3 regions of the Ammoniphilus sp. CFH 90114 genome follow, and region 1 is predicted to be linked to each of the others. Evidence: predicted binding sites of a transcription regulator. Region 1 holds the regulator's gene; each other region holds the start of a gene.
The links. The regulator LexA, encoded in region 1, represses DNA repair genes until DNA is damaged. The targets are predictions, from matches to a motif close to CGAACATATGTTCG.

Region 1 (4,172 bases):
GCTGATGGAGTAACTCCGTTCCCAGGGGATCCACGTGGAATTCTTAAGCGTCAATTAAAGAAGGCAGAAGAAATGGGCTTCACTGCAATGAATGTAGGTCCAGAGCCTGAATTCTTCCTATTTAAATTAGATGATAAAGGGGAACCGACCCTTGACTTAAATGATAATGGCGGCTATTTTGACTTCGCTCCGCTTGATCTAGGAGAAAACTGCCGTCGTGATATCGTTCTGACTCTTGAGAAGATGGGCTTTGAGATCGAAGCTTCTCACCATGAGGTAGCTCCAGGTCAGCACGAAATTGATTTTAAATACGCGAATGCGATTAAAGCAGCGGACCAAATTCAGATCTTCAAGCTCGTGGTAAAGACGATCGCTCGTCAGCATGGATTGAATGCGACCTTCATGCCGAAGCCATTGTTTGGTATTAACGGATCTGGTATGCACTGTAACCAATCCCTATTCAATGGCAAAGAAAATGCGTTCTACGATGAAAGTGATGAACTAGGTTTAAGCAAAGCGGCTAAACAGTACATGGCCGGAATCCTGAAGCATTCTCGTGGATTCTCTGCTATTACGAACCCGCTTGTTAACTCCTACAAGCGTCTTGTACCAGGATATGAGGCTCCATGTTATGTTGCTTGGTCCGCCAAGAATAGAAGTCCACTAGTTCGTATTCCTTCTTCTCGTGGTTTAAGCACGCGTGTAGAAGTTCGTAATCCAGATCCTGCTGCTAACCCATATTTGGCCCTAGCCGTCATGCTAGCTGCTGGATTGGACGGTATCGAGAATAATTTGCCATGCCCTCCAGGAACAGATCGCAATATCTATGTGATGAATGAAGCTGAAAGAGAAGAAGCAGGCATTGAAACCTTGCCAGCAAGCTTGAAGGAAGCTCTTGAGTGCTTAAAGAACGATTCAGTCATTATCGAAGCGCTTGGTGAACATGCTGTTCTTCACTTCATCGAAGCGAAGGAAATTGAGTGGGATATGTTCCGTACCCAAATTCACGCTTGGGAAAGAGATCAGTACATGGTTAACTATTAATATGATCTTGAGCATTTTTGCAGGACCCCTTTCGGAGGGGTCCTGTTTTTTTTTTTGTATGCTGTATGCCCTACTGAAACGGCCGAGCTACTTATATAAATTTTTTTCCTAAAAGTGAATTCTTTTGTAGGTTTTCTTCGTAGAAGCTTGGGAGAGGATGTTATAGTAAGGAGGAGTAACGATGGAATGGTTGTTATGGGGTATTATTGTTTTGTTTTTTATTGGGAGTCTTGTTGGGATCGTTGTACCTGTCATACCGGATGCCTTACTAGTATGGGGAGGATTCTTGATTTATCAATTTTTTGTTTCTGATCAAGGGCTGCCTCCTTGGTTTTGGTGGGCAATGGGTGGGGTTACGGTTCTTATTATCCTAGCGGACGTTCTGACAAATATGGTTTTCGTGAAAAAGTATGGGGGATCAAAAGCTGGTATGATCGCTTCCGTTATAGGATTGCTAATTGGTCCGTTTATCTTAGGTCCTATCGGGGTCCTCGTTGGTCCCATTCTCCTAGTCTTTGCTGTAGAGTGGTTTCGCAACAAGGATGCCGGCATCTCAATGAAGATAGCCTTAGGTACATTAGCGGCCTTCTTTAGCAGTGCTGGAGCCAAACTTGTTCTGCAACTTATTATGATTACCACGTTTTTCATTGCCATATAAGGGGTGGATCTTCGGTAGAGGATTCGGGAGATGGTCGGAGCGCTTTTGGGTGTCAACCCGAGGTTTTGCGTACCCGAAAATGGTGGGATTGCGTTTTGGGGGTGTCAATCTGTGGTTTTGAGTACCCGAAAATGGTCGGACCGCGATTTTGGGGTGTCAATCTGGATTTTTGACACCCCGAAATTCGCCCATCCTCGTTTTCAGGGCGCCAATCATTGGGGGATCTGACCTCCCGCTGACCCAGCTGTGATAGGAATGAGAAAGGGTGTCCCCAAAATCGGTTTTCCGATCTGGGGACACCCTCTATATTTCTATGACTAGTGTAGATTCCTAAAAACGCCTACTACTTTCCCTAGGATCGTCACATGGGGTAAGAGGATAGGCTCTAAATCAGGATTCTCTGGCTGCAGACGAATATGGTTCTTCTCTTTGTAAAAGGTCTTTACAGTTGCTTCCTCATCTTCTGTCATCGCAACAACGATGTCTCCGTTATTCGCCACAGATTGCTGCCTAACAATGACATAATCTCCGTCCAGAATTCCTGCTTCAATCATACTGTTTCCTTCCACCTTCAACATATAAATCGTATCAGGCCCTACCATTCGCTCTGGTAGCACAAAATACTCTTCTACATTCTCTACTGCGAGAATCGGTTCCCCTGCTGTTACTTTCCCAACGACAGGAATTCTAACGGTTGGTACACTGATGTCTTCTTCCGGAAGGTCGAGATCATCTAATATTTCAATGGCCCTTGGTTTCGTTGGATCTCGACGGATTAATCCCTTCTTCTCTAGGCGGGCTAAATGACCATGTACTGTTGAGCTTGATGCAAGTCCGACGGCTTCTCCAATCTCCCGCACGGAAGGTGGGTACCCCTTGTCCTTCACTTCTCTCTTAATGAAGTCAAGGATGGCATGCTGACGCGATGATAACTTCATCCTGTTTCCCCCTTGCTTTTACCAAAACCTTCTTTTTTTTTCATTATAACAAGGATTGGTCAAATATACAAACATAAGTTCGAGAAAAAAGCGTTGACAGGAACATTCGTTCGAATTATAGTGTAATTAAGATCATTTGTTCGTATATAGAGAGAGGATGAAGGTAATGAGAGCGATTGTTTTTGGGTTTACTATGATGGTGTTGTTATTTACGAGCTTATTTCATATAGTTGGTAACATTACATGGACGAAGCCAGCCTATGCAAGTGGGTTGACTTCCTATGAGCAAGTTATTGTTCAGTCAGGGGATTCTCTATGGAAGATTGCAGATCAATTTAACGAAGATCATCAATTAACTATTCCCCAGATGATTCAACTTATAATCGATGAGAATCAGCTGGATAGTGCCTACATATATCCTGGTCAACAGATTCATATCCCACGATCGGTTCAGTAAATAGACTCTAGAAGGTAGGGTATGGTACAATATAGGAACACCTTTTAGAGAGGAGACAGATTCAATTGGTTACTCCTGAGAAGATTGAGCGCATTAACGAGTTGGCCAGGAAGTCGAAGTCAACGGGACTGACTCCGGCAGAGAAGAAAGAACAAGATGCTTTGAGACAGGAATATATTCAAGCCGTCAGAATGTCCTTGAAAGCAAATTTAGATTCGTTGAAGATTGTGGACGAAGAAGGTAACGTCCTTAAGGAATACGGAGAAAACAAACTCAAGAAAGACGTGCACTAAGAAGCCATCACAAGAACGTGATGGTTTTTTGGTCTCTGTTCCTTGTGAAAGCACACTGGATGTTCGACTGATATACTAAAAAAAGGGTACAATAGAAGTGGACTATATTGGTATGAAAGTTAAAGCAAGGTAAGTTAATGAACATAAGTACGATTTCTTGAATAAGAGCTGACATATAGTGTGAGGAGGAATAAGTTTATGACTACAGGATTAAAATTGCAGTTGAATCAGGAGCAGATTGAGAAGATGGTATTAGATTTCATAAAAACGAGTCAGCCGGAGTTTGCCGTACAGGATGCTATGTTAGAAACAAGTTATATTGAGGATCGCATTGACTCTTGGTGGGTAGCCTGTGAACATAAGAATGGGGATGAGTCCATTATGGAAGATGAGCAGATTCTTCTCTTGATCCAACAAAAGCAAGGCTGGGAAAGTGTTGTGGAGCACCATATTAAGGATTCAGAACAAGCAGGCTTCGTACTAGAAGTGAAGGGTAAGTAAGGATGATTCGCTGCCTGAAGTGTCAGGATAAGGAGGAAAACGGACATGTCACCTTTATCCGAACAGGAGATTCAAGTGATAGAGAAATTTGGATTTAGGATTAATGGGGAAAAAGTGGTCCACAAGAAAATGGGGTTGGAGAAAGAGATCAGTGGTTTTGCGGGGTTTTCTAGTATAGAGGAACTCGAGAGTTTTGTGAAGGGTTTACTTCGAACCGCTTGAAGTGAATGTTAAGATGAACGCCCGGTGGGTGTTTAGATTCTACTCTATGTGGGGGAAGC
Region 2 (4,172 bases), on a different contig from region 1:
AATGTAGTACCAAGGATACGTTCGCTCGACCCCATTAAAAAAGGTAATCAGTCCCTCGCTCTTCTCAATCAAATATTTGTTCTTCTGTGCCAATTGCCAGGGCTGAACATACTCTCTCTTCGATATATAATCCACGTAGTCAGCCTGAGCCAGCACCTCGTGGTAGAGCTCTTGGGCATCTTCTTTCCAATTCTTCTCTTGATCAAAAAAGGGCAACAGCATCGCTAATTTAATATGGCGATACTCCTTGCGCAGTTCGGCTAGCCATCTGGCACTGTAGAGCTCTAAACCTTGGCCTCCACTGCATAGGAACCATTCTGCACCCTCCTCAATCGCTTGTACTATTTTCCTTTGATAGGCGGTCTTCAAGTAAGGAAAGGCCGGATGCTTCTCCCCCCACAGCCCGATCTCTTGCTTCTTATGCCCGGTTAGGACAACCGTTTTCATTATCGTTTCGATTTCGCCTGGATATGGCTCGAAAACGCCTCTTGGGCCATTTTGTCATAGTCCACCTTAAACTTTCCACGAGCAACCTGGATCCCCGCTATAACAAGAGCACCGCCATAGACAGCCACAATCAGCAAACCTATAATCATCATGATACTCACGGATTCACCACTCCTTCCTTGAGGTATTATATCATACTGTCCTTGCACACGGGCTTTTCAATTGGATAAAATAAGCCTATGAGAAAATATGGGGGACAAATAAATGAACTTCTGCTGCGGGGCTGATATGCTTCTTACCATTGCCCATCTGAATTTAGAAGAAACAACCATGAGAAATGTACCGATTTTGTTTTGTCTTGCTTGCGAAAATATGAACATCCATCCGGATGTGGAATTAGAGTTTGAACTGTTAAAGGAATACGCATGTGGAGACCGAGCAGGAGAGGTGGATCTTCAACCTTACGTAAACAGATTGGCAAGAGAAAGGCTTTATGACCCTAAAAACCATGTGGAATATTTACGAATGGAACATGTGGTCAAAGAACAGATTGATCGGGCCTTAGAGATGTACTCCGTAGCTCAGTCGACCGAAGACCCTGAATGGAAAGAAGAGCTCGTCCAACGCCTTGTGGCACTGAACGAGAAGGGGAAGAAAAAAGTACAGTCTTAATGAAGCAACTCTTGCCTGATAAATTGAATTTCATCCTGATGGGTGTAGTTGTCCATATTTGGCGTTTCCAAGATGAGGGGTAATTCTTGAATCACATGTGAGCGTAGAAACTCTATCATGGCTTCTCTTCCGATATGCCCCCTCCCGACATTGGCATGCCGATCCCGAAAGGAGGCATAGCCATAAGCGGAATCATTCAGGTGAACGGCTTTGAGATGGGAGAAATAGTCCAACGCTTCCCCTTGGGAGACAATCTCGTCCCAATTGGATCCACTCCATAAACCGCTCGCATAGGCATGACAGGTATCGAGGCAATATCCAATCTTCTCTGGATAATCCGTTAACTTCCTTACCTGGACAAGCTCCTCGAGCGTGGTCCCCATCCTCACGCCTTGGCCGGCGTTATTTTCAATCAGAAGGAGGAGCTGACCCTTCCAGTCTCTCAGTACACTGTTTAGCATATCGATCATTAACTTATAGCCCTCTAGTGCATCTGCCCCTTTATATTTTCCGAAGTGCACCACTAACCCAATGGACCCACACGCTTCTGCTATTTCCATGTCATTGGCTAAAGACGCCTTTAACACCTCACGCAGGTCGGGTTCCTCCTCAGAAAGATTCACAGGATAAGGAGCATGGGCGATGGATTCGATTCCATTTTCCCTGCAGAATACCGCACATCTGGCTGCATCCTTCGTATCGAATGCCTTCACCGTCAAGCTGCGGGGATTCTTAGGGAAGTATTGAAAGGATTGTGCCCCTATCTTCACCGCATGCTGTGCTGCCCCGATGTAACCATTCCGTATACTCACATGACTGCCAAGTTTCATCTAAGTCCCTCCGATGACTAGCAAAAACACACCCTTATTCGAAGAGTGTGTCCTCTGGTTTACCGTATTCTTTGTTTTTGCCGAACGAAAAATCGAATAGCATAGAGGGCTCCTGCCCAAACCAGGGTAGCGAGTGCCGCTGTACTAATCCAATTTTCTGTTCCCAAGGCAAAATACAGAGCAATATGAGCAACAAATATAATCCCAATCCAAGCTAGTAAGTTCATGCTCTGCTCCCTCCTAATCCCTTTGATTTTTCCAGTATGTGATAATCGAAGGGACTTTATTCGAAGAATTCTCTTCTAGAGGCGTGAACCGCATCCACTAAGGAAGCAACCGATATAGGATAAGTATACTCATCCTCACCTACTACATGAAGGGTCTGGCGGAGAGGATCAAACTTTTTTACTTTACCTGTAAAGTGTTTAAATCTTTTATCCGCAAAGAAAGTAAGAGTGACCTCTACCCCTTCTCCCATCGCTTCCTGAATGATATATTGAATTTCTTCCCATCGATCTTCCGTCAGTTCTGGACAGCTCTCTTCCTCTTGAGAGAGTTCAAGTTGCTGCAGTAACTTGCGATGCTCCGGCAACATCATCGTTGACCACTTTATATTCCCACGATCCCGAAGGTTATCCATATTCCCCTCCAAAAAAGAAACGTTTGTTCTCTTATTATACCATCCTCACCTGTAGGTATGCAAACAAACGTTCTTGTTCAGAGGGGATAACCGACGTAACTTCCGCTATTTCAGAAAATGAGGCCATACCGGTCAAAATAAGGGGACAGACTCCGCTTATCGGCTTCAAACTCAAGGGATTTAAGCATTTTTAGCAACATAAAGGAAAAAAATCCGCCTAAACTAGCCTATTTTCACACCAACAGCAAAATAAGGGAAAAATCTCCGGCTATTCCTCAGAGGACCAACCCTAAGTACGAACCAACCCTAGAAACTGAACCGCTTCCTCACCTGCTTGAATCAAGGCCTCCGTGGCTGTTGGGGTATCAAAGGAATGAGGAGCAGATGCAACCTCAAGTATCTTCTTTTCCTGTGTTCCAAGGGTGTTAAAAAGGCGAACGGATTGCGATGGAGGGACTACGGGATCTTCGTTGGAGTAGATGATCACCGAACGTGCCTGTATCCCTTGATAATCAACAGGGTTAAAACGAGACAGATCGCGGTAGAACTCATAGGCAAGCGGATAGCTTGTTTGATCCTTCTGGTTATAAATAGGAAACGTCTTTTCCTGCTCCCATTTCGCTAGAGCAGCCTTCACATCGCCATACGTCGCCTTAGCCACACCTAAGATGATATCTCGAATGGAAAAGGGAGGAGCGACTAACAGTAAACCATCCACCTCGTTTTGCAAAGCGAAGTTGGCGGACACCGTGCAGCCCATACTGTGGCCGATTAAATAGATCCTTTCATAACGATTACGATAGGCATCATAGACCACCTTTAGGTCCTCAATCTCTCCTGTGATCGTATGGTCGCGAAAGGATCCATCGGAGTCATTCAAGTTATTCGTAAAATCAACGGAAACATTCGAAATTTCTTTATGATTCAAGTATTTTCTGAGTGAGGCGATCACATGGGAGTTGGAACTTCCCGTAAATCCATGGGAAAGTATAAAGAGTTGCTTATCGTCATGATGATGTTCTACATGGTGGATTTTTAGACCTTGCTGATTATGTAAATATCGTTTCACTTTTGGCTTCCCTCTCTTTTCCTCCATAATATATTAGTTTCCCCCAAATTTCGGTTGAAAGCAACCTGTCATACCAGAAAAAAACACACTCGCTTCAAGCACGAGTGCTACGACTTATAGAATGTGTTTGTCTTTTCCATCAACTCTTTAAGCAAGGATAATGCCCGCTTGAGTCCTTCTTCCTTGCCGAGCAGGAACTGAGCTTCTGCCTTTGTTTCAGTAGGGAGCTTCGAAACAATACTAGCCTCCTCCTCAAACATTTTACATAGAACATTAAGCTGAAGCTTGCCTAACTCTCGATCCATTTCTTTGTCTTTTTCCTTCGCCTTATTCCTCAGTACAGCCTCTTCCACATATCGATCAACTTCGTTATCTTTGTAACGCTTCGCGCTCTTAATAATGTCCGAAAACTCATCTGTGCGGTTGGGAATGGCTTTAATGTGGTGCCCTAAATGACAGAGAAGGAAACGACAGAGCAATTCATCACTCTGCATCCGCTGATTATGCAACAAAG
Region 3 (4,172 bases), on a different contig from region 1:
TCCTGCGGAATGGCATGTTCATGACAATCCCCCCCTAATGGGATAAGATGTTGCAGGAGGTATCATACTACTGTAGACAAGAAATTAGGGGAGGGATCAATAGAACATGGAAACCTACTTCGCGAATGCCCAAGAGCTATGGGAAGCTCTTCAAGAGCACGGTGGCGTTTTGATTCGAGATTTCGAACTGTCCCATTATGGAGATGAAGATCATGCGGCTGGCTACGTCCTCTTATACAAAGGAATTACTCATGACATCCACCGTGTGAACAAAACGGTCGAGATGCTGTATAACAAGCTGGCAGCTGCTGGATTTGAGAACAATATGGAGTTCACTTATCGAGATATCGAACGTCCTGATAAATACAATGGGGCGAAAAGAGAAGCGGTTATTGAGCTATATCCTGGTCTACATATGGCTGAGACGGATGACCAAACGGCTTTTGAAGATCAAATGTAGTTACTTTTAAAGTCCTCACAAGAGGACTTTTTGCTATTCCTAAGGTTTTTGTTGCTACAATGTTCCTTCATAGGTATATTTAGATTTATAACAGATAAAGGAGAGAGAACATTGGCACAGTTTGATCAAGTAACCGTTATGAAGGAAGCAAATATTTATTTTGACGGAAAGGTAACGAGCCGTACCGTTTTATTTCCTGATGGAACAAAAAAAACACTCGGCATTATGATGCCTGGAGAATACGAATTTGGAACAAGTGAAGAGGAGATTATGGAGATCGCTGCAGGGGAACTGGATGTTCTTCTTCCAGGAGAAAGTGATTGGAAAACGTTTGGTGCAGGCACGCAATTTATTGTACCCGCCAACGCATCTTTTAAGTTGAAAGTTTATAAGGTTACAGACTACTGTTGCTCTTATATTAAAGCTTAATAGATATATTGAACCGGAAGTTCCAGCTTCATAGAAGTGGATACTCTCCGGTTATTTTTGGATTGTCTTCAAAAAAAGTAGATTCTCCCTAGTAGATATGATATGATATGTCCGATAAAAGTTCCCTTCCATGAAGGAGGTTTATTATAATGGGTATTGCTCAATTAGACAGCCTAACAGGTTCACTATTCGCAATTGGTGCAATTGTTATTCTCTTAGCAGGCTCTTTCTTTAGCTTCGGTATTTTACGTTTCTTCCAGAAGCGTTTCTTCCAAGGTACGGTATCGTTAGTATTAGCTATTGCCAGCTTCGTGGCTTTGCTCTTATATGTTGATTGAATAAGAAGGGACCGTTCACACGAGTGATTGGTCCCTTTTTTAATTGGATATATCAATGGTTCCTAATTATTACAAGTTGCTGTAAAATATGATTTGTTTGTTTCGTGAATATGGGACGAATTTCTACAGCGGCTGGCTGTTTTGCTGCACAAGACTTATCTGGATGGATCATCCGAACATTACTGGACGAAGATATGGGTTCCCTCTCAAAATAACATACTATGAATCCAAGTGTCCTCATCATGGGGGACACTTTTCTTTTTACGTTTTTACGTGGTAACTTTTTGCATCTTGCATGTTCTGGTGAAGTTCGCATAAAATAAGAACAAACGTTCCGTTCAAAGGAGGTTTATATGCTCGTTGATCTTGATCGTTATGTATCTTCTGGTCAACCACTCGAGATGATTTATCTCGATCGCCAAGGTCGAATCACCCAACGTCAAATTCTACCTTACTCTATCACAGGAGATCAGATGAAGGCTTACTGCTTAACCCGCAGAGCCATTCGATCCTTCTTAATTAACCATATATTGTCCATTCTTCCCGCTAAACACGCGTAGGGGAGCTTGTCATGCTCTCAAATAGAACGTATGTTCTAACTTTTAATGAGGTGAATCCATGTTTGATTATAGTCAAATGCCCCAGCGCTCGATCCTCATGCTAGATGCCAAGAGCTTTTATGCTTCTGCCCATTGCTCCTTGCTTGGGCTAGATCCTCTTACTGCATATTTAGCTGTGGTTGGTGACCCCGAGCGAAGCGGCTCTATCGTTCTCGCTGCATCAGCAGCGTTAAAGAGAGATTTTGGCGTTAAGAACGTCTCGCGCTTCTTTGAACTGCCTCAGGATCCTCGAATCCAAGTTGTCAAAGCTAGGATGTCGAAATACCTAGAGATTAGTTTAGAGTTAACCAAAATTTTGGGGCGCTTTTCCCCATTCGATAGCATTTTACAGTACTCCGTAGATGAGGCCTGGATCGATATCACCGGAACAGAAAAGTTGTTTGGTGATAAGTGGTTTGTGGCAAGAAAAATTAAGCAAACGATCTGGGAAGAATTACGTATTCCCGTGGCCATTGGCATAGGTCCCAATATGCTCCTGGCCAAGGTCTGCTTGGACTTAGATGCCAAAAAAGCGCCAGAAGGAATTGCCGAGTGGACTTTCGAAGATCTTCCTTCAAGATTATGGCCTCATCCCGTTAAGGACATGTGGGGAATTGGATCCCGAATGGAGCGAAATCTAAACCGGATGGGCATTCGTACTGTCGGCCAATTAGCAGGCTTTGAATCCGCTTTACTCGAGAAGCGATTCGGCATTATGGGCGTCCAGATGTATAACCACGCTTGGGGAATTGACTTCTCCCGTGTACAGCCTAACTACAACCAAACGCATAAGAGCTACGGAAATGGAATTACATTGCTTCGAGATTATGTATTACCCTCCGAAATTAAGATTGTTATCCGTGAACTGTGCGATGAAGTAACGAGTCGGGCTCGTAAAGATCGAATGGCTGGCAGAACGATTTCTTTAGGAATTGGATACTCAAACGGTTACGAAGGAGGCTTCTCCCGGTCTTTATCTATTGATACGCCTACGAATCTAGAAGATGAAGTATACAACGTTTGCCTGCAACTGTTTAATACCCACTATACATTAGGGACAGAAGTCCGCAACATCTATGTGGCCCTGTCTAATCTTACCCCAGACCAAGAAGTACAGTTGGATATGTTCAGTTTTAAGACACGGGAAAAAAAGAGAAATTTAGCCTTTGCCGTAGATCAGATTCGAGATGTGTTCGGATCTACCTCCATTATTAAGGCCTCAAGCTTAGTAGAAGGAGGGATCGCGCTAGAACGAAGCGCAAAGATTGGAGGGCACTATGGATAGAAAAAGAAGAGGAACCTGCGAGGGTTCCCCTTCCATACGTTATGAATTAGCCTTGACCTTATTAATTAAAGTGAAGGAGTAGATAGCAGCCACACCAACCAAAATGTAGACAATACGAGCGGGCCAGCCGTCCATTCCTCCTAACAATCCACCAACTAAATCCCACTGAAATAATCCGAAGAGAAGCCAGTTTAACCCACCAACAATAATGAGAACAAGTGCTGTTAAATTTAAGCCACCCATGACCAAACCCTCCCTAGATTGGAATTTACATCCTATACTGCATCATTATTATATAATTATTGTATAAGTTTTGTAAAGAAAAAAATTATATGCTATATTCCAATAGGGGAGTAGGAGTTAATTGTCGTAAGTTTAAATTTTCTAAAAAGGCGATTGGACGAAGATTCCATGTTAAAATTTAGAAAAACAAGAGAGTGATGGAGTGCTAGGAAGGAACTGACAAGATAAAAGGAAAACCAAGATAAGGTGGGAAAAAGGCTATATGTACCCTCGTGAGATCATAGTAAAGCTCGGTATGAGCGAATATATCCTTTGGCGTTATCTGGAACAACGACAATTTGTCATTCCATCTATGGATGAAATGGTCAACCATTTTGGTAGACATCGTCGAACCATAAAGACATGGTTAAAGAATTTAAAAGAGAACGGCTATATCCAAGGGAAAAAGGTTCACTAATCAAAAAGTCGCTATCCTGCTTGAAATGGGGGAGGCGACTTTTTTTTCCACGTAAAAAGGACTCTTCATAATAAGAGTCCCGTCATAAAAGCAAATCATGTGAAACTTTCATAGATTGCAAACGTATGATGTATTAAGGAAGGAGGAGGAGTTAAATTGAATATCGAGTTAGCTTTCGCACCCTTTTTCATCATGCTGTTTATTATGGCAGCTTTTTTTATTTTTAATATTGTAACGAGTATTTGGGCTTATCGGGATTCTTTAAGAAAAGGAAACAGTAAAGAATACTCTGTTATCGTGCTGATAGGAACACTCTTTTTCCCGATCATTGGGCTTATTATTTATTTTATCATTCGAAACG

Region 2: a site for LexA is predicted at 2,650-2,663, ahead of EIZ39_RS10485 (YolD-like family protein). Genes of this name have one in related genera too.
Region 3: a site for LexA is predicted at 1,550-1,563, ahead of EIZ39_RS14710 (WYL domain-containing protein). Genes of this name have one in related genera too.

Annotation. Positions count from the first base shown of each region.
Region 1 covers NZ_SDLI01000012.1:9,114-13,285, forward strand. Annotated here, with positions in the region: gene glnA (type I glutamate--ammonia ligase) at 1-1,044, shown strand, start outside; gene EIZ39_RS21225 (DUF456 domain-containing protein) at 1,226-1,702, shown strand; gene lexA (transcriptional repressor LexA) at 2,020-2,640, opposite strand; gene yneA (cell division suppressor protein YneA) at 2,807-3,097, shown strand; gene EIZ39_RS21240 (DUF896 domain-containing protein) at 3,163-3,390, shown strand; gene EIZ39_RS21245 (hypothetical protein) at 3,589-3,891, shown strand; gene EIZ39_RS26850 (hypothetical protein) at 3,937-4,113, shown strand.
Region 2 covers NZ_SDLI01000004.1:72,128-76,299, forward strand. Annotated here, with positions in the region: gene EIZ39_RS10470 (SLOG family protein) at 1-447, opposite strand, end outside; gene EIZ39_RS26550 (hypothetical protein) at 447-608, opposite strand; gene EIZ39_RS10475 (hypothetical protein) at 712-1,119, shown strand; gene EIZ39_RS10480 (deoxyribonuclease IV) at 1,116-1,949, opposite strand; gene EIZ39_RS26555 (hypothetical protein) at 2,009-2,176, opposite strand; gene EIZ39_RS10485 (YolD-like family protein) at 2,233-2,589, opposite strand; gene EIZ39_RS10490 (alpha/beta hydrolase) at 2,879-3,685, opposite strand; gene EIZ39_RS10495 (hypothetical protein) at 3,766-4,172, opposite strand, start outside.
Region 3 covers NZ_SDLI01000006.1:83,571-87,742, reverse strand. Annotated here, with positions in the region: gene EIZ39_RS14730 (LbetaH domain-containing protein) at 1-24, shown strand, start outside; gene EIZ39_RS14725 (hypothetical protein) at 107-460, shown strand; gene ppnP (pyrimidine/purine nucleoside phosphorylase) at 572-889, shown strand; gene EIZ39_RS14715 (hypothetical protein) at 1,039-1,227, shown strand; gene EIZ39_RS14710 (WYL domain-containing protein) at 1,581-1,787, shown strand; gene EIZ39_RS14705 (DNA polymerase IV) at 1,846-3,111, shown strand; gene EIZ39_RS14700 (DUF378 domain-containing protein) at 3,151-3,354, opposite strand; gene EIZ39_RS14695 (helix-turn-helix domain-containing protein) at 3,617-3,811, shown strand; gene EIZ39_RS14690 (PLDc N-terminal domain-containing protein) at 3,968-4,172, shown strand, end outside.